Regions from separate parts of the Bacillus sp. Medicinal_06 genome, predicted to be linked through region 3. Evidence: riboswitches for the same ligand, from Rfam matches in the RefSeq annotation. Region 3 holds a riboswitch; each other region holds the start of a gene.
The links. Region 3 has a riboswitch for thiamine pyrophosphate ahead of tenA (thiaminase II). Riboswitches for the same ligand answer to the same signal wherever they lie in the genome.

Region 1 (7,559 bases), on a different contig from region 3:
ATATAACAAAATAATTGTTTTTCTTTTTGAAAGGAAAAACAATTATTATGCAAAGTGGAAAAGTATCAAAGCGCGACGTCGCGAAGTATATGAAACAACAAAATTAAGATGATGAACCATGTAATCTTGCGTTAGCGGAAGTGTTGGCGAAAATTCAAGTTTGGTTCAAAAATATAAGAAAAAAGCCTGTTTTTCCTTACCTCAAAAGGGAATTGGGCTTTTTTATTAATCTTATAGACAGGGTAGGTTTCCTTATATGAATAAAAAAGCGATATAAATAAATGGTATGCGTTGACACTGTAAATGAATTTCATTATCATTAAAGGAGGTTGTCTGATTATTGCTAAAATGTCAGATATAAAATCAATTATTAAATATAGTAAAGTATAAGTTTAATTGATAATCAAAATCATTTGTATCCCGCATGAACGAGCAGTAATACTCCCACCTCAAAATTCTGTGAAAGCAAAGAAGTTAGGTGGAAGACAAACTGCATGTAAAAGCTCGATTGGTTCAACTAATAATCAGTGGGGGATGGAGAAAACCCACACTGATTAAAGTTTCACTTTATGTTTTATATCATTCTATGTATAGATGAGGGGGATAAAATGATAGGATTATAGTCTGTTTGAAATCAAATGATAACGATAGAATATAATCTGCACCATGAAGAAATTATGAAAAAAAGATATTTGTTTATCATGCTTATTGTTTTATCAATTGCGTCTATTTTTATCGGTGTAAAAGATATTAAGCCGACAGACATTTTACATTTAGATCAAGGACAGCTCCAAATTTTACTTGTTAGCAGATTACCGCGCTTAATTAGTATTATTGTAGCCGGTATTAGTTTAAGTATAAGTGGCTTAATTATGCAGCAATTGAGCAGAAATAAGTTTGTATCTCCAACAACTGCGGGGACGATGGATAGCGCAAAGTTAGGCGTTTTAGTTTCATTGTTGCTATTTACGTCAGCAAGCCCACTTGAAAAAATGTTGGTAGCATTTATTTTTGCGTTAGCGGGCACATTTTTATTTATGCAAATTTTAAAGAGAATTAAGTTTAAGGATACAATTTTCATTCCACTTGTTGGGATTATGTTTGGAAATATTATTAGTTCCATTACAACATTCTTTGCTTATAAATATGACTTAATTCAAAATATCAATTCATGGCTACAAGGTGACTTTTCAATGATTATGAAGGGAAGATATGAAATTTTATATTTAAGTATCCCGCTTGTGATCATTGCCTTTTTATACGCAAATCGTTTTACCGTTGCTGGAATGGGAGAAGATTTTGCAGCGAATTTAGGGATGAATTACAACCGTGTGCTAAATATCGGTCTCATTATCGTCGCTTTAGTCTCTGCATTGGTTGTCTTAACTGTCGGAATGATTCCATTTTTAGGGCTTATTATTCCAAACATTGTTTCGATTTACCGCGGGGATAATTTGAAAAATAGTTTGCCACATACTGCTTTACTCGGAGCAGTTTTCGTACTTGCTTGCGATATACTTGGTCGCGTCGTGATTTATCCGTACGAGATTTCTATCGGTCTTACAGTAGGGGTAATCGGAAGCGGAATCTTCCTTTATTTATTGATGAGGAGAAACGCATATGCAACATAGAAAACAAATAAATCATAAAAAAATGTTGGCAGTGCTTGCCATTTTATCAGTTATAGCCATTGGGATATTTTTATTTATTAACTTAAATATGAATACATTAGATTATGCATTGCCAAGAAGAGGAAAGAAATTGTTGGCAATGGTTATAACAGGCGGAGCAATTGCGTTTTCGTCTATGATTTTTCAAACAATTAGTAACAACCGTATTTTAACACCTAGTGTCATCGGTTTAGATTCACTTTATATGTTTATTCAAACATTTGTTGTGTTTGTGTTTGGATCACAGCATATCGCGATGATGAATACAAATATTAACTTTCTTATATCGATAAGTTTAATGGTTGTATTTTCGCTATTCCTTTATAAGTTTCTCTTCAAGAGGGAAGGCAACAATATTTACTTCTTATTGTTAATCGGATTAATATTTGGTACATTCTTCCAAAGTTTATCTTCCTTTATGCAAGTGCTCATTGATCCAAATGAATTTCAAATTGTACAAGGAAAAATGTTTGCTAGTGTAAATAACGTAAAAACAGAGTTACTTGTAACGTCTATTATCGGAATTGTATTAGTTATTGCATATGTGTATAAGGAACTGAAGTTATTAGATGTATTATCACTAGGAAGAGAAGAGGCTATTAATTTAGGTGTAGACTACGATAAAGTTGTGAAAAAACTGTTAATTGTAATTGCGATTCTAGTTTCTATTTCTACAGCATTAGTTGGACCAATTACATTTTTAGGATTACTTGTAGTTAACGTTGCACGTGAATGTTTACGTACATATCAGCACAAATATTTAATAGCAGGTTCTATCTTTATTAGTATTATTGCTCTAGTAGGAGGACAATTGATTGTTGAAAGATTGTTTGAATTTAATACAACTTTAAGTGTTATTGTGAATTTTGTTGGTGGAGTATACTTCATCTATCTTCTATTAAAGGAGAGCAAGACATGGTAGAAGTAAGAAATGTATCAAAACAATATGGAAATAAAAATGTTGTTGAGGATGTCTCTATTAAAATAGCAAAAGGGAAAATAACATCCTTTATTGGGCCGAATGGAGCTGGAAAAAGTACAGTTCTTTCGATGATAAGTAGGTTATTAAAAAAAGATTCTGGTGAAATTTATATAGAGGATAAAGAAATTGGCGAATGGAATAGTAATGAACTTGCCAAGAAAATCTCTATTTTAAAGCAAACAAATCATATTAATTTAAGACTTACAATTCGGGAATTAGTTAGCTTTGGAAGATTTCCATATTCACAAGGCAATCTATCAAAAGAAGATTGGAATCATATTGAAGAAGCAATCCGTTATATGGAGCTTGAAGATATTCAATATAAGTATTTAGATCAGCTCAGTGGTGGGCAACGGCAAAGAGCATATATTGCGATGGTCATTGCTCAAAATACAGAATACATTTTGCTAGATGAGCCGCTTAACAATTTAGATATGAAACATTCTGTCCAAATTATGAAAGTGCTGAGACGCTTAGTTGAAGAGCTTGGCAAAACAATTGTAATTGTCATTCATGATATTAACTTTGCTTCTTGTTACTCCGATCGCATCGTTGCTTTGAAAGATGGAAAAGTAATGAAAGAGGGAGCAACACATGAAATTATTGATCCGGTTGTTTTGAAAGATATTTACGATATGGATATTCATATTGAAAAAATAGCTGGCAATAATATATGTATTTATTTTTCATAGTGGAAGTTATTTTGATAGTAATAACTTACTATCGACTTAAAATAATTTTAAAAATTTTATAGAGGTGAAGGAAATGAAGAAATTAGCAATGCTATTATTAACTTTCATGCTTGCTATTGTAGCTGTAGCATGTAGCAATAATGCTTCTTCTGATAAGAAGACAGAAGCAAGTGAAAGTAAAGAAATTACGATTAAGCACAAATTAGGAGAAACAAAAGTTAAAACAAACCCGAAAAAAGTTGTCGTATTTGACTTTGGTTCATTAGATACATTAGATAAATTAGGTGTTGACGTAACTGGTGTACCACAAAAGAATATACCAAAATACCTTTCTAAATATGAAGATAAAAAGTATACAAACGTTGGTGGTTTAAAAGAGCCAGATTTTGAAAAAATTAATGAAATTAATCCAGATTTAATTATCATTTCTGGAAGACAATCTGATTCATACAAAGAATTTGAAAAAATTGCTCCAACAATTTATGTAGAACAAGATACAAAAGATTATATGAAGTCATTTAAAGAAAACACAGAAATGTTAGCAAAAATTTTCGGTAAAGAAGATAAAGCGAAAAAAGAAATTGCAGCAGTTGAAAAAGATATAAAAGCATTAAATGAAAAAGCTACGAAAAGTGATAAAAAAGGTTTAATTATCTTAGCAAATGACGGTCAAGTAAGTGCATATGGTCCAAATTCTCGCTTTGGCATTATTCATGACGTATTTGGTGTGGCTCCTGTGGATACAGAACTTAAAGCGGATACTCATGGTAATAAGATTTCATTTGAATATATCTTAGAGAAAAACCCAGATTACTTATTTGTAATCGATAGAGGTGCTGTTGTTGGCGGTAAATCTTCTGCAAAACAAGTTGTGGAAAATGAAATTGTTAGCAAAACAAATGCTGCGAAAAACGGCAATGTAGTTTACTTAGATGCAAACTACTGGTACCTATCTGGTGGCGGTCTTGAGTCTGTATCAGCGATGGTAAAAGAAGTATCTAAAGCCTTAAAATAATAAGATGAGAAACAGTGATAGGATTCATTTCCTATCATTGTTTTTTTATAAGAAAGTAAAGAACTTGTTATTTTACGAGAATAAGAGTAGACTCTGAAGTAGATGAATAAGAGCACATGGGAGTTTGCGGATGCAGACTGAGAGTACGGCTAAACCGCCCGTTGACCATTGGAACCTGTTGGATAATGCCAGCGTAGGGAGAGTGTAAGCAGCACATGTTCAGGCACTTTGCATACGCGAAGTGTCTTTTTGTGTATCTCCCATAATAAAGTTAGGGGATGAAAAGAATGAATATACAAGAAATCGCAAAAGTAGTGGGGAAAGTAAGAGAATTCAATCCACTTGTGCATAATATTACAAATGTCGTTGTAACAAACTTTACAGCTAATGGTTTACTCGCATTAGGAGCTTCACCTGTTATGGCATACGCAAAAGAAGAAGTGGCAGAAATGGCAAGCATTGCCGGAGCACTTGTTTTAAATATGGGTACACTTCGTCCTGAAGAAGTAGAAGCAATGTTACTTGCTGGGAAATCAGCGAATGTGCATCACGTACCAGTATTATTTGATCCAGTTGGTGCAGGTGCAACTTCTTATCGAACAGAAGTTGCAAGACATATTCCGAGTGAAGTGAAACTAGCGATGATTCGCGGGAATGCAGCAGAAATTGCTAATGTTATCAATGAAAAGTGGGAGATTAAAGGTGTTGACGCTGGTACTGGAAATGGTGATGTTGTCGGAATTGCGAAACAAGCAGCAGATGAACTAGATACAGTCGCTGTTATTACAGGAAAAGAAGACATTGTAACAGATGGTGAGCGAACAATCATTGTTCGCAATGGTCATCCAATTTTAACGAAAGTGACAGGAACAGGCTGTTTATTAACTTCTGTAATGGGAGCATTTGCAGCAGTTGAAAAGGATTATGTAAAAGCAGCGGTTGCAGCATTAACGTTTTATGGGGTAGCAGCGGAAAGAGCTGCAAGTAAAACAGTAGAGCAAGGACCAGGAAGTTTCCAAATTGAATTTTTGAATCAGTTAGCAAACACTACTAAAGGTGATATTGAACAACATGGAAGTATCCAAGAGGTGCAGTAAGAAGGGATGAGAGGAATGGCACGTATTGATCAACAACAAATGTCAAAATTATTGCAAGTATATTTTATTATGGGGAGTAATAACTGCAAGCGGGATCCATTACAAGTAATGAAGGAAGCGTTAGATGGCGGAGTGACGCTTTTTCAATTTCGTGAAAAAGGTGAAGATGCTTTAACTGGAGAAGAACGAGTGCGTTTTGCAAAGCAGTTACAAGCGCTTTGCAAAGAATATGATGTACCTTTCATTGTGAATGATGATGTAGAACTAGCAATCGAGTTAGAGGCAGATGGTGTTCATATCGGACAAGATGATGAAGGAATTACATCAGTTCGTGAAAAAATGGGAGATAAAATTGTCGGGGTATCTACTCATACAATAGAAGAAGCTCGTTTTGCAATTGCAAATGGCGCGGATTATTTAGGTGTGGGTCCAATTTTTCCAACGAGCACGAAGAAAGATACAAAAGCGGTACAAGGAACGAAAGGCTTGCGGCATTTTAGAGAGATGGGAATTACAGTCCCGATTGTTGGAATTGGAGGGATTACCGTTGAAAATGCTGCTTCTGTTATAGAAGCGGGGGCAGATGGAGTTTCGATTATTTCAGCGATAAGTTTAGCAGATTCACCTTATGAAAGTACGAAAAAAATGACTGGTCTTTACTGACAGTCATTTTTTTGTGGAGGATATGCTATATATCGTTGAAACTCCGATATATAGAAAAACACTGATTATAGAAATGGCTCTTTTTTACAGAATAAAATAAACTATGCCGCTCAAACTAGGATATATGAATACATCTTGTTTCGGAGGGTACAACATGATTTCATTACAGGATATTGTAGCTGCTCATGAGAAAATGAAAGGCATTGTCCATATGACACCGCTAGATTATTCGAGCACGTTTAGTGAACTATCACATAATGAAGTGTATTTAAAGCTCGAAAATTTACAAAAGACAGGTTCTTTTAAAGTGCGTGGTTCTTATAATAAGATGGTTTCTCTTGATAAAGGTGAATTAGAAAATGGAGTTGTTGCAGCATCTGCTGGAAATCATGCACAAGGTGTCGCCTATTCTAGTAATATGCTCGATATTCCCTGTACGATTGTGATGCCAAAAGGTGCACCGCTTAGTAAAGTACTTGCGACTAAGCGATATGGTGCACATGTAGAGTTGCAAGGTGATGTATTTGATGATGCATTAGCTTATGCGCTAGATTTGAAAGAACAAACAGGAGCGAAATTTGTACATCCATTTGATGATGATGCTGTAATCTCTGGTCAAGGGACGGTAGGGTTAGAAATATTGCAGCAGCTTGAGGACGTCGAAGCTGTTATTTGTCCTGTTGGTGGTGGCGGTTTAATTGCAGGTGTTGCAATGGCGATTAAAGAACAAAAACCGTCGGTGAAAGTATATGGTGTACAAGCGCTTGCTTGTCCCGGGATGAAGCAATCCTTCAAAGAAAAGAAAGTGATTACTGTGGAATCTTCACCAACTATGGCAGATGGAATTGCAGTGAAAAGACCAGGAGAACTTACATTTCAGCTTGTAGAGCGATATGTAGATGATATTTTTTGTCTGGATGAAATGGAAATTGCGAGAACGATGTTAATGTTATTGGAACGAAATAAATTATTAGTGGAAGGTTCGGGTGCTAGTTCATTAGCTGCTTTGCTCTATCAAAAAATTCCTGTGAAAGAGAAAAAAGTGGTGTCGATTTTAAGTGGTGGAAATGTTGATGTTAACTTTATTACTCGTATTATTGAACATGGGATGGTTGAAGCGGGCCGCTTTGTTCATATTGCAACAATGATTAAAGATAAACCAGGACATTTGCAACATTTACTCGAAATTGTAAAAAGTTTTGAAGCAAATATATTACATATTCATTTAGAGCGGATTGGAACAAAAGTGTTTCCAGGATATGCACAGCTCCATTTGTCATTAGAGACAAAAGATAAAAACCATATTGAAGAAGTATTGAGTGGGATAGAAAAGAAAGGATATAACGTAGAAATTGTTGAATGAACAATTTCTACGTTTGATGAAATGAAAAAGCACAAACTTTATTCAGAATAAGTTTGTGCTTTTCTATGTTAAAACAT
Region 2 (7,559 bases), on a different contig from region 3:
GCAGCATTCACACGCGCTACAAGTGTTTCACGTTTATTTTTCAGCTCGGTTAATTGCTTACGCATTTCTTCTAACTTCGCACGAAGGTTATCAGCAGCTGCTTTATTTTGCTCATAGCTCGCTTTATATTCATTCATCTTTTGCTCTGCATTTTGCTTTTCCTCTAAAGCACGGCGCGCAAGATCAATATTATTCGCTTGAACAGCCATATGTGCTTGTTCTTCACGTTTCTTTACAAGTGCTTCTTGCTCTTCAAATAATAATTTAAACTTTTTCTCAAGCGCGATTTGAGCTGCTACACTCTTCTCAGCTTCTTGTACATCTTGCTGCATATCGCGTAAATATTGATCTGTCATCTTCACTGGATCTTCAGCTTTTTCAATTAGTGCATACACATTTGACATCGTTAAATCTCTTAATCGTTTAAATACAGACATTCATATTCCTCCTATGGATTACCTTATATTTCAAATTTACTTCCGGAAAAACTTTCCTTTACAGTAAGAATATTCATTTCCAAAGCCTACGTGTACATTATATCAAAACTAAGATGTCCTTACATGTTATTTACTAAATATACACCCTATAATCTGACATTGTTATTGCAATATGTACCCAACACCATAACTTTCATCTATATATTCTCTCCTTTCCATGATATTTTCAGCTCTTTTCAATACATTACATAATTGTAATGTTACTGTAAGCTAACTCGATAGTTAGAAAAACGTTATTCTTATAAAATGAAATCAGAAGCGAGATGAAACAAAAAAACAATTTTGCTTCTCTAAATTTAAAAAACAATACATTTGTATTTACTATAACGTATAGAAAAAGGAGACAAGAAAATGAAAAAATTAGTAGGAATCGGGTTAGCAGCAGCAATTTCATTAGGAGCGTTATCAGGTTGTTCTTTATTAGGTGAAAAAGCAAATGGCTTAGTATTATACGGAACGGATCAACAAGTCGAGCAAATAGCAGATAAGAATAAAAAAGATGTAAAAGAAAAAGATGTATATAAAATGAAACTTGCAATATTAGAAGATAAGAAAGTACTTGTAATGGACAAAAAGACTGGTGAAGAACTAGTGAAAAAAGAACTACTTAAGAAAGTAGAAAAAGATGACACAAAAGCAATCGATAAACTACCAGCAGTAACAGCGGATCAAGGTGTATTATTTGCGAAAGAAAAAGTAGAGAATGCGACAATTGATGGAGCGAAATTAAAATATGAGAGTAACACAATCATCGGTGATGGTCGTTCTTATGCAGATATGTTTGCAATTGTTGATGATGCTGCATATGGTAATGTGAAGGGCGAAGAGAAGACTGTAGGTGTACTAAAATTTGATAAAGACCCTAGTAAAGAATTACCTGGAGCAAACGGAGTAGAGGCTTCACAACTTGTAAAAATTAAAAAGTAGGTCATAAAAAAGCTTTGCGAAATTCGCAAAGCTTTTTTCTATTTATTCACGACCTGCTCCATATCGGGACTACAACTCTTTGACTGACATGATTTATTCAAGGAACACGCTGCACATTTCCCTTTTTTACTTCTCTTTACAAAATTGAATAATGTATATCCTGCATAACCAAAAATGACAGCTCCAATTACAATATTGACTATCATTATGATACATCCCCTTCTAGAATCCAAGCATGGATCCGACTTGGTATATAACGAGCGTTAATGCATAAGCAATGATAAGTGGATAAACAACAGAGAAAATCGTCCATTTTATAAACCCTGTTTCACGACGAATCACAGCTACTGTTGCTAAACATGGAACGTATAACAAAATGAAAAACATGAACGCATAGGCTGATAATGCAGTATAGTGCGCCCCCATTACATTTCCAAGCACATCTTCTTTCACTGCATAAATAATCGCCATTGTTGAAACAACAACTTCTTTTGCTAAAAATCCTGTTAAAAGCGATGCTGCCGCTTGCCATGTTCCAAAACCGAGCGGTGCTAAAATTGGTGCCACGAACCCACCAATCATCGCTAAGAAACTATCTCCCATATCTACACCAAATCCAGATGGACCAGCATAGTTGAGTAACCAAATGACAACAGACCCACCAAAAATAAATGTACCAGCTTTACGTACGAAACCTTTTCCTTTTTCCCATGTGCTCAGCCACAATGTTTTTGCTTGTGGCATACGATAAGGCGGAAGCTCAATCACAAAAATAGACTTTTCTTCTTTTAAAACAGTCATAGACATTACCTTTGTAACTAATAGCGCAAGTACAATCCCTGTAATGTATAAAGAGAACACGACAGTCGCTTGGCTATTCGGAAAAAAGACTCCCGCAAATAATGCATACACAGGTAACCGTGCTGAACAAGACATAAATGGTGTTACTAAAACAGTAAGCAGCCTCTCTTTCTCTTGTTCAATTGTTCTTGCTGCCATAATGCCTGGTACGTTACAACCAAAACCGATAATCATTGGAATAAACGCCTTCCCATTTAAACCGAAGAATTCCATAATCCGGTCCATAACAACTGCAATTCGTGCCATATATCCTGAGTCTTCTAGTAATGAAATAAAGAAAAAGAGTGCAAAAATTTGTGGGACGAATACTAATACAGCACCAACACCAGCAATAATCCCCTCTGTAACAAGCGCTTGAATAAAATCAGAGGCACCAATAGTTGTTAAGCCCGCTGTTACCCAATCGGTGAGTTGCCCACCGAAAAATTCATCAAGCATATCCGACAAAGGCGTCCCAATCCACGTAAACGTAACCTGAAAAATAAAAAACATAACTGCTAAAAAGATTGGAAGTCCCAAAACTTTATGTGTAATTAACTGGTCAACTCTTTCCGAAAAAGGAACCTTTCCTTCTTTTTCATGCTGAATGACATTTGTTTTGAACTTTTCAATATACGCTGCACGTGTATTATAAATATGCTGCTCTAATGTACCATCAAGTTCTTCTTCCAGATTAGAGCGAATTGCCACAAGTTCCTTATAAATCGGTAATCTACTCACTTCTTGTTCCACTACTTCATTATTGCTTAAAAATTGAATTGCAAGCCATCTTGGGTGTTCATAATTTTCCTTAGTTAAAAATCCCATAATCTCTGCAATTCCTACATCTATTTTTTCACCATATGAAAGAACGAACGGCTTTTTCTCTTTTTTATCACTCTCATGCAAAGTAGCAAGTAACTCTTCACAGCCTTTCCCGCTTCTCGCAACAACAGGAACGACCGTTACTCCTAATATTTCTGATAATCTTTTTACATCAATAACAATCCCGCGCTGCTTTGCAACATCGATCATATTTAACCCAATTGAAACTGGCTTACCAAATTCCAGCAGTTGCAATGTTAAATGCATATTGCGCTCAAATTGAGAAGAGTCAACAATATTCAGCATATGTTGAAATTCTTCTTTTAATAGAAAGTTTGTAACGACACCTTCATCACGCGAGACAGGATTTAAATCATATACACCTGGTAAATCAATTAATGTCCCTTGCTTATTCTTTAACTTACCAATCTTTTTTTCTACCGTTACCCCGCTCCAGTTTCCCACGTATTCATAGGAACCAGTTAACGCATTAAATAATGATGTTTTTCCTGTGTTCGGATTCCCTAGCAATGCAACCTTATTCACGCTAATTCCACCTTTATCATTTTCGCGTCACAATGACGAATACTAATTAATTGCCCACGGCATTCTAGTGTACATGGTCCCTTGAACATCGCTTTTTGTTTTACACGAAGTTCACTTCCTTCAGAAAGACCAAAAGCAGCTAATCTCCGCTTTAACAACTTATCTAACGCCTGTATATTTTTCACTAGTGCCTTTTCACCTATTTTGATGTCAACTAGACTCATAATCCCCCTCCTCAAAAGAGAATGATAATTATTTTCAGATAAATTATATCATATTGCATGAATCACTCACTATAGCATTCCCCTACCTATTTGTTAACATTTTTGAACAATTCTATTTTCATACTTTTTCCGTTATATAAATACCCATTTGCCATTCTCATCCATTTCAATTACAATGAATCTAACAATCAAAGAATCTCGTTATCACAGGGGGAGCCTCGTTGCTGAGAGGGAATATAATATTCCGACCCTTAGAACCTGTTAGTTAATGCTAACGTAGGAATTGTGCAAACGTCGAAATACATCTACCCCATCATTTTTTATTTACGTATTTCATATCTCCCTATGATACATTATTCTTTTTTTGTGCAACTTGGATTTAGGGGGAATGACAATATGCGTAACACCAATTTACAAGCGATGATTGAATCTGCAATCCTGGCAGCCTTTGCCTTGATCATCGACATTTTACCACTATCAATTAAACTTCCAACAGGCGGTTCTGTTTCATTTGCTATGATTCCTATTTTTATTATCGCTTACCGCTGGGGATTCAAAACGGCTTTCTTAGGAGGCTTGATTTGGGGACTGCTGCAAATTGTAGTCGGAGATGCTTATATTTTAACGCCAGTGCAAGCATTCATTGAGTACTTCGTTGCCTTTGCTTTTGTCGGCTTTGCCGGTTTATTCTATCGTCCCATTCAAAAAGCACTTGGAACATCCAGTCCTAGTAATGAACCATCTAGTCTAGGTAGTCGCAAAGATAAATCTTCACCAAAAAACAATCAGGGGAAAAAAGTGGTCGCTTATATTATCCTTGCTACATTTGTTGGTAGCTTTGCACGTTATTTCTGTCACTTTATTGCCGGTGTTATCTTCTTTGGAAAATACGCACCGCCAGGACAGTCAGCTGTTCTTTATTCATTGATTGTTAACGGTAGTACGATGCTTGCTTCTTTCGCTTTATGTACAGTATTATTACTCCTTCTATTTACAACAGCGCCACGCTTATTCAAAAGTGCAGGTGTATATAATATAAACACAAAAAAGAAGAGTGCTTAAATGGCGCTCTTCTTTTTAATTTAGTGAGTTATATCAATGCTCTATTTCACATTCTCTCATTCTAAATAGCTAAAGACAAAAATACTGTAATCTCATTTTGAATCAGTAGCAATTAATTTTGCCTCAATAATATATCGATCCGGGGCATCGCCTATGTAATCAAATGGATAACAAGTCGTCAATGTTAATGTTGGTGCTTCTTTCTTTACAATAACTGTGCGATCATCAGCATCTGTAATCCATATTTTTTGAATTTCATACGAGTAAATTTTATTATCATATTCCACGATAAGATGATTTTTTTCTTTCAGCTCTCCTAATTCTGTAAATACAGTATCACGATGTCCACTTAATACAGTATGTCCTCCTTGGGGTGGTACTGTTGTCATATCACTAACAAACATACCTACACCTTTTTTCAATGTAGTATTATTCGTCCCCCAGTATACCGAAAATTTCTTTTTGATTTTCGGTATACTTAATATAGCTACTTTCTCTCCTTCTTTGTGTTGGATTTGAGAAGAGGGTACTTGAGAATTTGCATTTGTTTCAGTAGCAGTGTCTTTTGATGTTATCCTTTCAAACTGCTTGACCTCTTCTATCGTTAAATCTTGCGCCGAACTTTTTCCTTTGTACCATTCAAAAGAGTAATAAGCACCAACAAGAATACCAATTATCATGAAGGCAACTCCAATACGATTTAGAAATGTCACCTTTAATCCCTCCATTCCTCATTATTATTTCTCTCCTTATATACCCTTTTTAACACCACTTCTCATGTATTTATAAGATATATCCGAGATGCAAAGATAATTTACAAAGCAAAAAAGCTGCCAAAAGTAGCTATTCAACTACTTTCGGCAGCCTCTTATTCAAAATATTTAAAGCATAACGCCATTATCTTTAAATACATACCAAGTACCATTAATCAAGTGTTTGCCTGTTGCCATTGCACCATCAGATTTTAAATAATACCATTTTCCACTCTCTTGTAGCCACCCTGTTTTCATCGTGCCATTCGAATTCATATAATACCAACCTGTATCAGTTCTTACCCATCCAGTTCTCATTAATCCACGATGGATGTAATACCACTTATTTCCTTCTTTTAACCAACCAGTTTTAAATGCTCCATCTTGGTTTGTATATAACCAGCGATCTTCATCCTGTATCCAACCAGTTTGCATAATACCATCTTGACCTAAGTAATAATCTCTTCCATTTACTCTAACATAATCGTTTTGCACCATCATTCCATCTATACAGTAATACCATTTTCCGTTATAACTTAACCAGCCTTCATGAGCTTTTCCATCTTTATCAAAGTAATACCATGCATCTCCAGTTTTTACCCATCCCATTTTTTGTATAGCTTGTTCTTCTTTCGGGATAGCCTGATTCACATTTTCACTTGTTTCTCCATAAGAAACGGCAGGTACTAAAAACATTACAGACATTAAAACTAGCAAAATAATTTTTTTCATTTTTCCCAGTCTCCCAAATAATAATTTATTTTGGTTTCTACCTCTATAACCAAATTATATTACGAATTATAAAAACAAACAACATTTTTGTAATATAAATGTAATAATTTTATCTTTTTTGTTACTTTAGATATTTTATCGTTACTATTTTCCTATTATATTCTTAAAATAATATATATATCCGTTTTGATTTTTCGACATATAAGTTACGGTTATGAAAATAAAAGAAGGTCTTCACTCCTTTTCTCCTTCTGTTTTCACATGGCATGGGGCTAAAAAAAGGAACCGATCGCTTCTACCTATGAGCGGATTCTCTCTTCCCCCTAAAAGGAATGGTTTTATTTCGGTTTTTCAATCCGTATTTATATAGATGTTTATCTTCACTAAAAAAGCATTGTAGATTCCCTCTACAATGCTTTTTCTGTGTCTCAGTATTTAATTGTTACTTTCACGTGAATGTAAAGTAAAAGGATCTGGAGTAATAACTAATTGTCTCGGCTCAGTTTTCTTTAAGTGATTAGTGACGTTACACTTACTATGTTGAAAGGACCATGCTTTAATAGGATTTGTAAAGATGATTCTTTGCTCTTTATTAGGGGTCTCTTCTTCAAAATTACAACTTTCGCTCCATTTACACCATTTCATTGTAAATTGTGAAGAAGAATGATCTTCTTTTCGATCAAATAAGTGCGAAAGGCTCATCTCTTCATCTAGTATCATAGTGTTACTAGCCGATAATAAAGCAATGGTCATCCAACGTTTCTCCATTCCCTCCTACTCCTTTTCACATATAATGCCTAAAGCGTATTTTACCTAAAATGTGCTTGCCTTTTACCTTACACCTATAAGTTTATCCAAAATATCACTACTCCACTATCGATTTGTCTTACAAATTACCTTACATTTTTGTAAGGAATAAAAAAACCTCCATTTAAATGAATGAAGGTTTTGAAATCATTTTTTATCTATATATTCTTTCATATCATCTAATCCAGCTTCATACAGTTGGAGCAGCATTCCATGAGAAATCGCACCAAGAACTAAAGTCATTCCAATCAGTGAAACTCGAATAGCAGGAACATCAATTATATAAGCCAACATACCAAGAACGATTGTTAGAAGCAATGCTTTTATAAATGTAATACTTGAGTACT
Region 3 (7,559 bases):
TCGTTCTTGAAAAATAGGAGATTTTAGTAGGGGTTTACGGCTCTTTACAGCAACAACTTCTCCTTTCACAGGGTATGTACCCCACTCTTTATCAAAATGATGAAGAAGTTTTGTGCTCCATGAGCCCCCGGCAATTACTACCTTTTCACATAGAATCATACCTTCATTCGTAATAATCCCTACTACTCGATTGTTCTCTATTTTGATATCAAATACTTCTGTTTGTTCATATATATCAGCTCCAGAAACGGCTGCAGAATGCGCAAATGCTTTCGTAAGTTCCGGCGCAGTGACATGACCATCTTTCGGATAGTATACAGCCCCCATAATGGATGAAGAGAGGAATGGCTCTTTTTCACGAAGCTCATCCCCGGTCATAAAATATGATTCTTCACCTGTTTTCTGTTGCCAGCCCATAATATCTAGTATTCTTGCCTTCTCATCTTCAGTTTGAGCAATACGATAGATACCTTTCTCTTCATACCCAATATCAATACCCGTTTTTTCACGTAACGTTTCTGCAAGTTGCGGAAATATTTCACGGCTTTTCCTAGCAAGCTCAAATAGTGGATCATACGCATCCCACTCCGCCTGTACACCAAGCAAACCTGCCGCTGCTTTAGAAGCTTCAGATGCAATTCTTTGTTTCTCAACAATCACCACTTGGTATCCTCTTTCCGCTAGAAAATGTGCAACTGAACTACCCATTACACCACCGCCAATAATGGCTACATCATATACCTTACTCATGATTTTCCGCCCACTTTCTTATTGTTTCCTTATACAATCTTGCTTTCTCGTATGGAGTACGATTACTGACAATTCCAGACATAACAGCAATACCACTCACACCAGACCGAAGAACCTCTGCTGTATTTTCAGGTGTTACCCCTCCAATAGCTGTAATCGGTATCGTTAATCGCCTTGCCATATCTGAAATTTCTTCTAATCCTCTTGCCGGAACGCCCCTCTTACAATCCGTTGGAAATACATGGCCATAAACAAGAGAATCTGCACCGTTTTTGAAAGCTGTTATCGCTTCTTCCAAAGAATGCACAGAATACCCAACATGCAAATACGAAAACTTTTCTTTCACAGACCTAACATCTGCACTTCGATATCCCAATTGGACGCGAGGGATATGTAATAAAATTGCAATATCGATTCGGTCATTTATCACAAGCTTAGATGCTGGAAAGCCCCTCTTTAGGAGACCTTCCACACCTTCATACAACTCTTTCGTACTTTTTTCTCGCTCACGAATATGCAAATAATCAATCTCACTCTCAATTTGCATCGCTACATTCGTTAACTCTTCGAATGTCATCTGACCATTTGAGATAACATGGAGCTCGCCTTTCATATTCACTCGCCTACTTTAAAATATTTTCAAATAATTCATTGGCAGGAATGCTTTCTTTTGTCATTCCTTTTTCTTTCAACCATTTATTTTGTTTTTCCCATGACTCTTTTGTGTCTGATAAAAATGGCTCATCTTTCGTTTCCATTTTCTCTAATAAAATTTTCATACTTTCTTTTTCAACTTCCGGAACAAGCGGGAAGTTTTCTTTTTCTTGATGATCTAATAAAATATTTAGTGCTTCATCTGGGTTTTTCTTCATGAAGTCGTAGCCCTTTTTCGCACCACGTAAAAATGCTTGTAATGATTCTTTATCTTTCTTCAATGTTTTATCACCTGTGACAAAAACAAGTTCATGATAATTTGGTACACCATACTCAGCTGGATTAAAGTATGCTGGCTCATGGCCTTGATGGCGCATAACAGGAACTTCATGGTTAATGTAAGCACCTGTGACAGCATCTACCTTTTTCGTAATTAACGCCGGCACCAAATCAAATCCAACATCTACTACTTTCACAGCACTAGGATTTCCACCAGCTTCTTTTACCATCGTTTTTAAATATGCCTCACTTAAAGGTGTTCCAGAATAACCAACTGTTTTACCTTCTAAGTCTTTTGGTGATTTAATACCTGCTGATTTTAACGATACAACATGATTTAGTGGTGAACGGACCACAGCTCCAATTGATTTCACTGGAATTTGTTCATTTGCTCTTGCGATGACAACATCTGGCTGATAGTATAGACCAACTGTTACTTTTCCTGCTGCCGCTAACGTTAATGGATCGGTTGGATTAGATGGGAATTTAATATTCACCTTTACTCCTTCTTCTTTAAAGTAGCCCTTTTCAATCGCTGCATAGATAAAACTATGAACCGCGTTTGGATACCAATCGAGCATCACTGTAATTTCTTTCTCTTTCTTTTGCTTCTCTAATACTGAATTGCTAGAACATCCTGCAATCATTACAACTAATAATGTAAACACAAAGATGCGCTTGAATAATTTCATGAATGTTTCCTCCAACTAATGAATTTCTTTTCTAATATCGAAACGAGTAATACAAAGAAAATAGCTAGTAATGATAACAGTACAATCGGTGCAAATACGCCTGCCCCATCTAACTGCGTCATCATTCGTTTACTAAAGTATCCTAAACCCGCTTGTGCACCAAGCCACTCGCCAATCGCTGCTCCAATTACACTAAGCGGAACAGCTATTTTTAAAGCAGAGAAAAAGTACGGAAGTGCAGATGGCAATTTTAACTTTAGAAAAATATCTTTTTTCGTTGCACCATATGTAACTAAAAGCTCCTCCCATTCCTTTTTCGTACTGCGTAACCCATCATACGTATTTACGGCAATTGGGAAAAATGTAATCAAAACGGTCACAACTACTTTGCTCCAAATTGAATATCCAAACCATAAAACAAACAATGGTGCTAGCGCTGTAATTGGAATCGTTTGTGATGCAACTAGTAACGGATAAAATGCTCTTTCTATCCATGTGCTAGCATTCATTAACATCGCGAGCCCCACACCAAGTACAATGGAAATAACAACTCCTATCAAAACCACGTATAACGTTGCCGGCAAATGAACTGTAAGCAATATATCTTGCAACGCCCACATTTTCGCTAGAATTGCAGTAGGAGATGGCAATATGTACATCTCGTCAACAATTCTAGCTCCCACCTCCCAAGCTATGAGCAGTATGCTACTTAAAATCAGTGCAGGTAATAACTCTGTCACACGCTTCATACGAGCACCTGCCTTTGCAGCATACTAAGTAATTCATCTTTTAAAGCTAATATCTCAGGTTTATGCAAATCTTTTCTTGAGCGATCTATTCCAAGTGGTACAATACGCTCCGTCAAAGTGGTAATAGGCTGCTCGGTCACAACTAAAATTCGATTGGAAAGAAAAAGCGCTTCCTCCACATCATGTGTGATAAATAAAATTGTTTTTTGCCACTGTTTCCATTGTTCAAACAACCATTCTTGCAACGTTGCTTTCGTTAAAGCATCTAATGCGCTAAAAGGTTCATCTAACAACAAAACGTCCCCGCCTGTTAATAAGGTTCGAATAAAGGATACTCGTTGCCGCATACCACCTGATAAATCTTTCGGATATTTGTTCTCGTATCCTTGTAAACCAAATTGTTCTAACAGCTCTTTTGCTTTTACATGTGCTTCTTTTTTCTTTATCCCCTGGCACTCTAACGGCAATGCTGCATTTTCAATAATCGTTCTCCACGGCAGAAGCATATCTTTTTGTGGCATATACCCTACAGGATGACTCGTTGTTTCTGTCAGTTGAATATTTCCAGCCGTAGGTTCTTCTAATCCTGTAATTAAACGAAACAATGTACTTTTGCCACAGCCACTCGGCCCAATAATGCTAACAAACTCTTTTTCTTGCACGGAAGCATCTAGACCGTTTATGATTGGCTTTTCATCATAATGAAAGGAAACATTATGAAATTGTAGTATGCTCTTGCTCCTCAAAACCCCACATCTCCTTACGATACGCCATATCCCAGAATAAATACTCAAATCGGCTAGAATATAAGAAAATCTCTTCTAATCTAGCTAGCTCTTGTTCAGATTTCCCTTCAGCTAGTTCATTTAATAAATCCATTAGCCAAATGCAAAGACTTCCATACTCTTCTGAGCTATATCCTTGAATCCACTCTCCGAAGAACTCATGATCCCTCGCTCCTGGAATATCATTTAAACGCTTTCCAATTTCCCAATAACTCCACATACATGGAAGAAGAGCCGCAATTAACTCTGCAAGCGTGCCATTTTGAGATACTGACATCATATAGTTTGTATACGCTAAATTTTTAGCAGATGGCTTTGCTTCCTCCATCTCTTGTATAGAAATACCAAGACGTTTTGCATACTGTTTATGAATCGTCATTTCTCCATTTAAAATACCATCTATTTGTTCTGCAAATTTCCCCATCACATATGGATTCGTTGCCTTTACAACTCCAATTGCATAAACCTTCGCATAGTCTAGCAAATATAAATAATCTTGTACGATGTAATATTGGAATTTGTCTTTTTCTAACGTGCCATCCCCCATTCCAGTTACAAATGGATGGTTATGACTTTTCTCCCAAACAGGCTGCACAGTTTCAAATAACCTCTCACAAAATTTCATTTATATTTCCCCTTCCTTTATATCTATTTATTAAAATAAAAAACCACTTCTATATAAGAAGTGGTTCAGCAAATAAAAATACATTTATTCGTTGCTCCACTTCCCTTCGCTAGTATTACCTAGATCAGGTCCGTAAGGGTTAAGGATTATTCCTCTCTCAGCATGCAAAGCACCCCTAGTGGTTTTCACTATTAAATTGGCAAATAAAAAAGCCCCGTTTCTTTACGCAAAGAAACGGGGACCTAATGTTCATGTCCGAATTGCTTCCCTACGCTAGCATAATCTAGATCAGGTAGTAAAAGGATAAAAGACTTTCGGTCTTACTCTCAGCTGGCAACACCAGCTCTCCTAGCACAATATGAAATTACCATAGTCAGTATAACATTGTCATGTGTTATCAGCAACTGTTTTAAATTAGCATGGCACTTAAAAAGGATCTGGTCGCTTCTATGCATAGGCGGATTCTCTTCCCCACCTAAAAACGTTCTTCTTCCATTTTTTCAATTTGTATTTCTATATTTATTCTGAAAATACTATATAACTCCATTTTGATTTTTCGACATATGAGCTACGGCTATGAAAGCAAAAACAATTCTCCATTTATCCCCACTTTTTGTTTTCACACGGCATGGGGCAGAAAAAGGCCCTGACCGCTTCTATCCATGGACGGATCCTCTCTCCCACTCAAAAAGAAAGGTTTTATGTCGATTTTTTAACTGATATTTATATAATTATCTTTTATCCAAACTCTAATGATTGTTTATCTGTTATTCTTGTAATATATTTCGATTCCATTAAAAAGTCGTTATTTTTTTCACATATCATATTACAGTTATGTGAACAATGCACAAAATATTATATCTTTATACTATAATAAAAAATATATTAATACATCGATGGGGGGCTAATATTAGATGAAACAGAAAGCTACAGCTTTAACGGCAACTACTGTCGCAGTCACATCTCTACTTCCATCCATAAATCAAGTAGACACACGTACTGCAGCAGCCCAAGAATTGCCTACACAAAACATTCAACATATAAAACCAGGCCCAGAAATATTATATTTGAATAATAGGATAAATACAAGAGATAAAACTAACTCCTTAAAAAAAACAAATATTGCGTTTACTAAATATACTGAACGGAACAATAGTTATATCGTAAATGCCAATGTGTTAAATATTCGTTCTAAACCAAATATCAAATCCTCTATTATTGATAGATTATCCAATGGTAAATTCATCTCCGTCCAAGAAACAAAAGGGGATTGGTATAAAGTCTCACATAATGGGCAACAAGGATATGTAAAAAAAGAATTTGTATCTCATACATCAGAAGCATTAGTAAAAGGGGTTACAATACAAAATGAATCTTCCTTTTACGTTGCTACACCTACCTTAAAAGTCCGCCGTGGAGCTGGAACAGATACTGCTGTAATTGGGGCTTTACAAAACGGAACACAAGTCACTGTTATAGAAACAGTTGGTACCTGGTACAAAGTTCGCTTCGGAACATCTTACGGATTTGTAGCAAAGCATTATATTATTCAAAAACAACCACAAACGAGACAAGCCGCTCCTTCTATTCCTGCTGTTTTTAAATTCCCTACTCAAGGAACGATTAGTTCTACATTTGATATGCGCTGGGAACAAATGCATTATGGTATAGATATTTCCGCACCAGGTAATGTTTCAATTCATGCAGCTGCTGCAGGTAAAGTTATAAAGTCTTATTACTCTGCTAGCTATGGAAATGTCGTATTTGTAGCACATCATATTCGAGGTAAACTATATACAACCGTTTACGCTCATATGAAAGACCGTTCAGTACAAGTTGGTGATCAAGTTCAAACCGGGCAATTATTAGGATATATGGGAAATACAGGTCATTCATTTGGACAACATCTCCATTTTGAATTACATAATGGTGAATGGAATTTTGAAAAGACAAACGCAGTAAATCCACTGCCTTATTTGGTTCGGTAATATTATATGTCACGTAATATACCATTAATAATTGAGTATATAGCTTTTCTCGGTTTAATCTGTTGCTTAGTCATTTACAATACGAACCTTGTCTTTTTGGGTATCGTCATCTCATTTGTTGCTATTGAATCATTGATGGAAGCATTCAAAATTCGACTGAAGAAACAAATTTCTCATATATATACTGCATTTATTATTATAAGCGGCTTAATAACAAATATTATTTATAGTGGTTTTCATATGGCTGCTATATTCCCTGTATTTTTTATAGGGGTGCTAACCATCATTTCCCAATATATTTATATTCCTGAACACCGTAAGAACCAACAAGAAGCTTAGAACAGCCTTCTACATTTACGACGAAAAAAGGGGTCTCACTTAAAATGAGACCCCTTTTTTCATCTATACATTATATTGAAAAATTTCTTTTTATCCACACGCATATCGTTCATAAATAAAACTTAAATTATATTTCTTCTCTAAGCCCATTCGTTGTTCATCATCACACCAGTAAAATAAAATATCATGAATCGTTGCATAACGCTTATTCTTTAGAAATTGCTTAATAAATGACGGTAAACAATCGTGTAATTGTATAAATATATAATTCCGCAGGATTTCTTCTTTATGTTCAATTCCTTTACAAACATACATCAACTCTTCACAATAATATGCATGTTGCGGAACTTGAATCATTTCAAAAAATGGTACATATGATAATAGTTTTCCAATGAAGTGCTCGTATCGATTCATAAACTCAAATGACATATGCTCCATCATTTCCTTCATTACATAAAGATAATCATCCACATGAGTAGTTTTTAGCGGATTAAGGCGGTCAGAAATTTGAGCGATTACAGCCCTTTGACATGCAACAACAGAACGACTCGGTCCATAATATGTTAAAAAATCCGTACACTTACGATATTTTTTTAATAAGTCATATATGTATAAGTCATAAACGTATGTATTACAGTATATTGCTAAATTCATCATCTCTTGATCCAATTCTTCTTTGGACAATCGTTTTGCCTGTT
Region 4 (7,559 bases), on a different contig from region 3:
AAAAATAATAATAGCCCCCTTTGCTACCGTCTTAGCAAAGGGGGCTTCTTCTATATTTAAGTTAGGTACATGTGATCAATCAAGTAAAGAGGTGTTTGGGAGCAGTACATATTTCCCCCATCTCAAACACAAAGGAAGGAGAGAGAAAATAAACTCCCTGAAAAATCTCAAATTCAATTATTGATATAAGTGACTACCAGCTTCTTTAAACTCTTCTGCTTTTTCTTTCATACCTTTTTCAATTGCTTCTGTTGTTTCTAAATCATTTTCTTTTGCATATTCACGAATGTCGTGTGAAATTCTCATACTACAGAACTTCGGACCACACATTGAGCAGAAATGAGCTGTTTTTGCTCCTTCTGCTGGTAATGTTTCATCGTGGAAGTCCATTGCACGTTCAGGATCTAAAGATAAGTTAAATTGATCGCGCCAACGGAATTCAAAACGAGCTTTTGAAAGTGCATCGTCACGTTGCTGCGCTGTTTTGTGTCCTTTTGCAAGATCCGCTGCATGTGCCGCAATTTTGTACGTAATAACCCCTTCTCGAACGTCATCTTTGTTTGGCAAGCCTAAATGTTCTTTCGGCGTTACATAGCAAAGCATTGCAGTACCAAACCAGCCGATCATCGCCGCACCAATTGCCGATGTAATATGGTCATACCCAGGTGCGATATCCGTCGTTAAAGGTCCAAGCGTATAGAATGGTGCTCCTTGGCAAATTTCAAGCTCTTTATCCATATTTTCTTTAATTAAATGCATTGGTACATGTCCTGGTCCTTCAATCATGACTTGAACATCATGCTTCCAAGCAATCTTCGTTAATTCTCCAAGTGTTTCAAGCTCAGAGAATTGCGCTTCATCATTTGCATCCGCAATCGACCCTGGACGTAATCCATCTCCTAGAGAGAAGGAAACATCGTACTGTTTCATAATTTCACAAATCTCTTCAAAGTGAGTATATAGGAAGTTTTCTTTATGATGGAATAAACACCACTGCGCCATAATCGAGCCACCACGTGAAACAATACCTGTTGTACGTTTTGCTGTAATTGGAATGTAACGAAGTAGCACGCCAGCGTGAATTGTAAAGTAGTCAACGCCTTGCTCTGCCTGTTCGATTAACGTATCACGGTATACTTCCCACGTTAAGTCTTCAGCGATTCCGTTTACTTTTTCTAGCGCTTGATAAATCGGCACTGTTCCAACTGGTACAGGAGCATTACGAATAATCCATTCACGAGTTGTATGAATATTTTTCCCTGTTGATAGATCCATGATTGTATCTGCGCCCCAGCGTGTTGCCCATGTCATCTTCTCAACTTCTTCTGCGATAGAAGAAGAAACTGCGGAGTTCCCAATATTCGCATTTACTTTCACGTGGAAATTGCGTCCGATAATCATCGGTTCTGCTTCTGGGTGGTTAATGTTTGCTGGTAAAATGGCGCGTCCTTCCGCAATCTCTTTACGAACAAACTCTGGCTCTACCCCTTCACGAATCGCAACATATTCCATTTCAGATGTAATAATACCTTTGCGAGCATAGTGCATTTGCGTTACGTTTGCACCTTCTTTTGCGCGAAGTGGTTTACGATCCATTTGCGGAAACACAGGTGTATGATTAGATGCAACTTTCACACCATCATCTTCCGGTTTCATTTCGCGTCCTTCATACTCTTCTACATCTCCGCGGTCAACAATCCAACCACGGCGTGGCGTTGGAATTCCCTTTTCCAACTCTACTTTGTACTCAGGATCTGTATATGGACCACTTGTATCATAAACACGAATTGGTGGATTTGGTACACCATTTGTATCGCTTTGTGCAATCTCACGCATCGGCACTTTCATACCTTCATGCGGACCATCAACATAGACTTTCTTACTCCCTGGTAAACTCGACTTCAATTCAATTTGCTTAGCTGAAACAGATTGCTTCATAATTTGTGTTTCCTCCCCTTTATCATTTCAGTTGAATCTAACTTGCTCAGAGTCTTGGGCCATCTTCTGGACAATTCGATTCTTACTTCAGCGGCTAGAATGGGCGGGGGCTTCGCTTCTTCCGCCGAGGCAAACTGCGCCTCTTCGGCTGAAGCTCCATCCCCCTCTCATTCTGAACGAGCCGCCTCCGCTTTTCTTGTGATCCAGCTTCGCCTCCTAGCCCTTCACATCTAAAAACCTTCCGCACAAGAAAGTAAAAAACACTTTCTGTACGGAAGAACTTTAGCCGTCAGGGCTAAACAGTCGGCTCCACTTTACATGTGACAAGGACGAGATTAAACTTGTGGCCAGCGCATGCCAAAATAAAAAGAGCCAGGTCCATAGTAAAACAAGGACCTGGCTCATAAAGACATCGTTATGTAAAGCCGTTAACTTCCCTACGCTGGTACGAGCCAGATCAGGTCCAGAGGGTTAAGAAGTTCTCGCACTTCTCTCTCAGCCCAAGCTTCTCTTGGGCACCCCTAGTTTATCACTGATTTAATTTTCAATACTTTCTTATCATACACGATAATCAGAAAAATGCAAACAAATGAATCTTAATTTTTATGTGTCGTTTTTTGTATGTTGGTCGATATCCTTTGTCGAATAGTCGATATGTTAGTAGTTTCCGCCGATATATTTAGAGAAACAGTCGATATATTTAAAAAATCGCCGATATCTCAAAAAAGATGCCCGCACGCGCCCGCCCGGGCATCTTTTTCTTATTTACGGTATCATCCAAGTTAAATAATAAGCTTGTACATATGTCATAATCCCAACAATGATTACGAAGAATAGACTATGTTTTACTGTGAAGCGGAATAAATCAGATTCTTTTCCCGCTAATCCTACTGCCGCACAAGCTATTGCAATCGATTGCGGAGAAATCATTTTACCTGTTACACCGCCTGTTGTATTTGCCGCAACAAGTAATACTTCTGATACGCCAACTTGCTGCGCTGTAATAGCTTGCAGGTTGGAGAATAATGCGTTTGCCGACGTATCTGATCCTGTTAAGAATACGCCGATCCAGCCAAGGAATGGTGAGAAGAACGGGAATAATCCACCTGTTCCTGCTAATGCTAACGCGAGTGTTGACGATAAACCAGAATAATTTGCGATGAATGCGAATCCTAATACGAAACCGATAGATAGAATTGGCATTTTTAATTCTTGTAATGTTTCTTTAAATGTTTCAACTGCTTGTTTTGCGCTCATTTTAAGTACAAGGATTGAAATAATACACGCAATTAAAATCGCTGTTCCTGTTGCTGATAGAATATCAAACTTTAATACTGCATCATAAGGCGTTGGTTTATTTACAATTGGTTCTGCCTTCATTACTAAATTGTGCAGACCTGGAATTTGAAACTTAAAGACAAGACTTTCCAACGCCCCGCCTGGAGCAAATAACGCTTTGAAGAATCCTTGACTCCAAATCACAACCATCACTGTCAAAATAATAAATGGTGACCAAGCCTTTACAACTTTTCCTGCCGTTAATTTTGGCATAGATGTCGCAGTTGTTGTCGCTGCCACTTCAGCGTTCGCTTGATTAGATTGATAAATTTCTTTCGGTTGCCATACTTTTAGGAATAATGCTAAACACACTAAGCTGACAAGTGCTGATGTAATATCCGGAAGTTCTGGTCCTAAAAACGTAGCTGTAATAAACTGTGTAATTGCAAATGAACTACCTGCTACAAATAATGCAGGCCATGTTTGTTTAACCCCTTTGAAGCCATCCATTAAAAATACGATAAAGAACGGAACAAATAATGATAAGAATGGTAATTGATGTCCTGCCATTTGTCCGATTTTATGAGCATCAATACCCGTTACTTGCCCCGCAACTGTAATCGGAATTCCCATTGCTCCGAACGCTACCGGCGCTGTATTTGCAATTAAACAAAGTCCAGCCGCATATAACGGATTTAAACCAAGACCTGCAAGAAGCGCTGCCGTAATTGCTACCGGTGCACCAAATCCAGCTGCCCCTTCCAAAAATGCACCAAATGAAAAACCAATTAAAATAACGAGTAAACGATGGTCATTCGTAATCGATAGTACCGATGCACGAATCACATCAAACTGTCCTGTTTTGACAGAAATTTTATATAAAAATACCGACATCACAATAATCCATGCGATTGGCCATAACCCGTATAGGAAGCCATATCCAGTTGCTGCCATCGCCATTGTAAACGGCATTTTATACGCAAATAACGCAACTAAAATTGTTAATACAACTGTAATAAAACCTGCCACATACCCCTTCATACGAAACACTGCTAACGCCAAGAAAAAAAAGATAATTGGAATAAGTGCTACCGCTGCCGAAATCCAAATGTTACCAAACGGATCGTAAACTTGTGTCCATGTCCCCATTGTCCTCTCCCTTTCTGTAATCCCCTGTTTTAAAACCTTTATAATCCTATCAATAGACTATCCGGTCATCATACCTTTAAGCCTAAAATAAAAAACGTTTTAGGAAAACGTTTTCAATGATTGTATTTCTACTTTATCATATCATTTTTGATTTAAAAAGATTTTTTAAGCTAATTTTCTAATTTTTTTGTTAAATCACAATTCCGGATAAGTCCTATAATAGGAAAAAAGTCAATTTCATTTCCCCTCATTATTTTAAACAAACGTTTGATTAACGACTGAAAATCCTGTCACTCTGACGTATTTCACTTTAAACAAACGTTTGATTAAAAGTCTTATGAACACGTTTAGTACAAAAAAGAAAAAGCACTTGCAATTCGCAAGTGCTCTACCTTCTTCTTCTTTTTTTCTTTCGTCTCATAAGCTTTTTTCGGCGCGTGTTCAATCGATCCGCTATAATATGGAGTGCACTCGCAGCAATAACTCCAATTACAAATGTTGTTAAAGCAACATCATGTTCCCTTGCAATCTCAAGTAATCTTCCGTCTAGTACCGTTTTATTTAATATGTATAGGAATGGAGAGAAGACGAGAAGCATATACAATATACGAATGAGATCACCAATTATAATCGTATGTGTTAAGAAAGAACGATGCGGCATCACACATTGATATGGATACCAAAAAATACGAAGCAAGCCCCATTTGTTATAGGCGTTACTATGAGTATCCAAATCTGGTGTTAAGAAAAACGTGCCGATTAAAAACCCTATCGCAAAAGTGAGTAAAAAATCAAAATTTGTTAGTCCATACGAAACAAGCATAAACAAAACAATCGGAAGAGAGAGTAAGTTTATTTTCGTATGTGTTTTTCCTGATGGCATAGTACACTTCCCCGCTAATGTTTGCCCTGCCATTTCTGACAGTTCTCACCTATTGATCTAATTTTTGATCGATAAACGATGTGTCTATATCCGAACCAAACCAATCCGCTAATTTCATCTGTGCTTTTTCTTTTACATCTTCGTTTACATACATAGACGCTTGCACAAGTGCAGCAGTTAATGCACCTAAATCATCCGTATAACCTATTCCAGCTAAAAAATCCGGAATCGCATCAATTGGAGCAATAAAGTAAGCAAGTGCTCCAATAATAGTTGCTTTTACTCGCTTTGGAACATCCGGTCTTTGCATAACGTAAAACAGCAATAAACTCGCATAAATAACCGATTGTCCCGCTTGTTTCGCTACATGTTTCACCTTATTCCAAAACGCTTCGACTGAAAATTTTCGTTCCATATAAAGAGCCCCCATGTTTTGTTTTTTTCATTATACGAAAAAAGTAGATGCACCTTCAAAAATAAGGAACTAGCTCCATTAGTTAATAAAATGTTCATCAAATATACACATAACCTATCAATAAAAATTTATTGTAACAGACAACAGAGGAAAGAACAAGTGTTCGCAATCATTTTTCCACCATATAAATCACAGCTATGCAAACAAAAGAGGTTCCGCTCTCTTTTTCTCCCTTTGTGTTAAATGCGGCTTGGGGCTAAGAAAGAACCTGACAGCTTCTACGCTCTGGCGGATCCTCTCTTCCAAACTAAAAGAGCGGTTTTTATATTCTCAATATTTCTCAACATAAAATGTTCTATTTCTCTTACTATTCTTTATTATCTTTGTTATATTTTCTAGTTGACGAGCATATAAACCAATGTTAAAGTTTTCTCTGGCAGCAACAATAAAAAATACAAAAACTGTAAAATGTTATAGTGTTTCTAAGAATTGAATTTTGTTGTATAATACAGAAATGACGTTACGCTTATGGATCAACAAAAGAATTGGCAGGAAACCAAAAGGGTATGCATAGTTAAAGTCGTATATGGGGGATATAGAAAACTCTACTCATGGCCAAGAAAACTATGTATTTTTTATTTTAGCATTTTTCGCTCCAAAATCGACCAAGCCTGATAGAGAAAGGGTGGAAATGGATGAAGGAATCTTTAAAATCACAATTTCAAAATGTGCGCTTTACCTTGTTTGTTGCTTTGGCCTTATGGTTAAAGACTTACATCATAACGCGTACGAGCTTTGATTTGAAACTTGAATCTTTCATGCAAGAATTTATCTTATTCATTAGTCCATTGGCAGCATCATTACTGCTTGTGGGCCTTGCATTATTCGCGAAAGGAAAGAAACGTAATTATATAGCACTTGGAATTGATTTTCTTTTAACAATCGTTCTTGTTGGTAACGTAATGTTCTACGGATTCTACAATGACTTCGTTACTTTACCGGTACTTGGGCAAACATCCAACTTCGGACAGCTAGGATCCAGTGTAAAAGAACTATTCAATTACAAAATCATCGTTGCATTTGCTGATATTATTATCTTTTCGGTTCTATTAAAGAAAAAGAAAAACTTTGCAAAAACGGAGCGCGTATCACGTCCGATGCGTTCTTTATACTTCGTATCAACGGTTGCTATTTTCTTCGCAAACTTAGGTCTTGCAGAAACTGAGCGCCCAGAGCTATTAACACGTTCATTTGACCGCGTTATGCTCGTGAAAAACTTAGGTTTATATGCTCACCAAGTATATGATCTTGGCTTACAAGCAAAATCAAGTTCACAAAAAGCATTTGCTGATGGTAGCAAATTACAAGAAACAGAAAACTACGTAAAAACAATACAAAGTAAACCAGATCCAAATATGTTTGGTGCGGCAAAAGGGAAAAACGTAATCGTCGTTTCTCTTGAATCCCTACAAACATTCTTAATTGGTGCAAAAGTCGGTGATCAGGAAGTTACACCTTTCTTAAACCAATTTGCAAAAGAAAGTTATTACTTCGATAACTTCTTCCACCAAACTGGACAAGGAAAAACATCGGATGCTGAATTCTTAGTAGATACATCATTATATCCATTAGACCGTGGTGCTGTATTCTTTACACACGGTAATAATGAATATACTGCGACTCCAGAAATTCTGCGTCAGCAAGGATATTACACAGCTGTATTCCATGCAAACAACGCAACATTCTGGAACCGTAACATTATGTATCCAGCACTTGGTTACGATCGTTACTACAACGAGCTTGACTATAAAATTACTCCAGAAACAAAATTAAACTGGGGATTAAAAGATATCGAGTACTTTAATCAATCAGTGGATATGTTAAAACAAGTGAAAC

Region 1: it holds a riboswitch for thiamine pyrophosphate, as region 3 does, so the genes downstream of both, thiM (hydroxyethylthiazole kinase) here and tenA (thiaminase II) in region 3, are expected to answer to the same signal.
Region 2: it holds a riboswitch for thiamine pyrophosphate, as region 3 does, so the genes downstream of both, thiT (energy-coupled thiamine transporter ThiT) here and tenA (thiaminase II) in region 3, are expected to answer to the same signal.
Region 4: it holds a riboswitch for thiamine pyrophosphate, as region 3 does, so the genes downstream of both, thiC (phosphomethylpyrimidine synthase ThiC) here and tenA (thiaminase II) in region 3, are expected to answer to the same signal.

Annotation. Positions count from the first base shown of each region.
Region 1 covers NZ_JBWYHD010000010.1:21,681-29,239, reverse strand. Annotated here, with positions in the region: gene AC1M36_RS21370 (ABC transporter permease) at 678-1,631, shown strand; gene AC1M36_RS21365 (iron chelate uptake ABC transporter family permease subunit) at 1,639-2,592, shown strand; gene AC1M36_RS21360 (iron ABC transporter ATP-binding protein) at 2,586-3,344, shown strand; gene AC1M36_RS21355 (siderophore ABC transporter substrate-binding protein) at 3,418-4,359, shown strand; TPP riboswitch at 4,466-4,576, shown strand; gene thiM (hydroxyethylthiazole kinase) at 4,647-5,456, shown strand; gene thiE (thiamine phosphate synthase) at 5,472-6,119, shown strand; gene ilvA (threonine ammonia-lyase) at 6,274-7,482, shown strand; gene AC1M36_RS21335 (anaerobic C4-dicarboxylate transporter) at 7,551-7,559, opposite strand, start outside.
Region 2 covers NZ_JBWYHD010000002.1:55,416-62,974, reverse strand. Annotated here, with positions in the region: gene AC1M36_RS03950 (PspA/IM30 family protein) at 1-437, opposite strand, end outside; gene AC1M36_RS03945 (lipoprotein BA_5634 family protein) at 849-1,424, shown strand; gene AC1M36_RS03940 (FeoB-associated Cys-rich membrane protein) at 1,463-1,630, opposite strand; gene feoB (ferrous iron transport protein B) at 1,647-3,635, opposite strand; gene AC1M36_RS03930 (FeoA family protein) at 3,632-3,859, opposite strand; TPP riboswitch at 4,059-4,160, shown strand; gene thiT (energy-coupled thiamine transporter ThiT) at 4,256-4,921, shown strand; gene AC1M36_RS03920 (class D sortase) at 5,014-5,634, opposite strand; gene AC1M36_RS03915 (PspC-like choline-binding domain-containing protein) at 5,803-6,405, opposite strand; gene AC1M36_RS03910 (hypothetical protein) at 6,841-7,173, opposite strand; gene AC1M36_RS03905 (hypothetical protein) at 7,360-7,559, opposite strand, start outside.
Region 3 covers NZ_JBWYHD010000004.1:2,087-9,645, reverse strand. Annotated here, with positions in the region: gene thiO (glycine oxidase ThiO) at 1-750, opposite strand, end outside; gene tenI (thiazole tautomerase TenI) at 743-1,363, opposite strand; gene AC1M36_RS10310 (ABC transporter substrate-binding protein) at 1,374-2,375, opposite strand; gene AC1M36_RS10305 (ABC transporter permease) at 2,372-3,124, opposite strand; gene AC1M36_RS10300 (ABC transporter ATP-binding protein) at 3,121-3,870, opposite strand; gene tenA (thiaminase II) at 3,839-4,534, opposite strand; TPP riboswitch at 4,619-4,721, opposite strand; TPP riboswitch at 4,783-4,894, opposite strand; gene AC1M36_RS10290 (SH3 domain-containing protein) at 5,449-6,522, shown strand; gene AC1M36_RS10285 (hypothetical protein) at 6,529-6,861, shown strand; gene AC1M36_RS10280 (DUF3965 domain-containing protein) at 6,952-7,559, opposite strand, start outside.
Region 4 covers NZ_JBWYHD010000006.1:330,934-338,492, forward strand. Annotated here, with positions in the region: gene AC1M36_RS17020 (cytochrome d ubiquinol oxidase subunit II) at 1-8, shown strand, start outside; gene thiC (phosphomethylpyrimidine synthase ThiC) at 178-1,938, opposite strand; TPP riboswitch at 2,356-2,471, opposite strand; gene lldP (L-lactate permease) at 2,704-4,365, opposite strand; gene AC1M36_RS17035 (metal-binding protein) at 4,754-5,248, opposite strand; gene AC1M36_RS17040 (YkvA family protein) at 5,298-5,663, opposite strand; gene AC1M36_RS17045 (LTA synthase family protein) at 6,359-7,559, shown strand, end outside.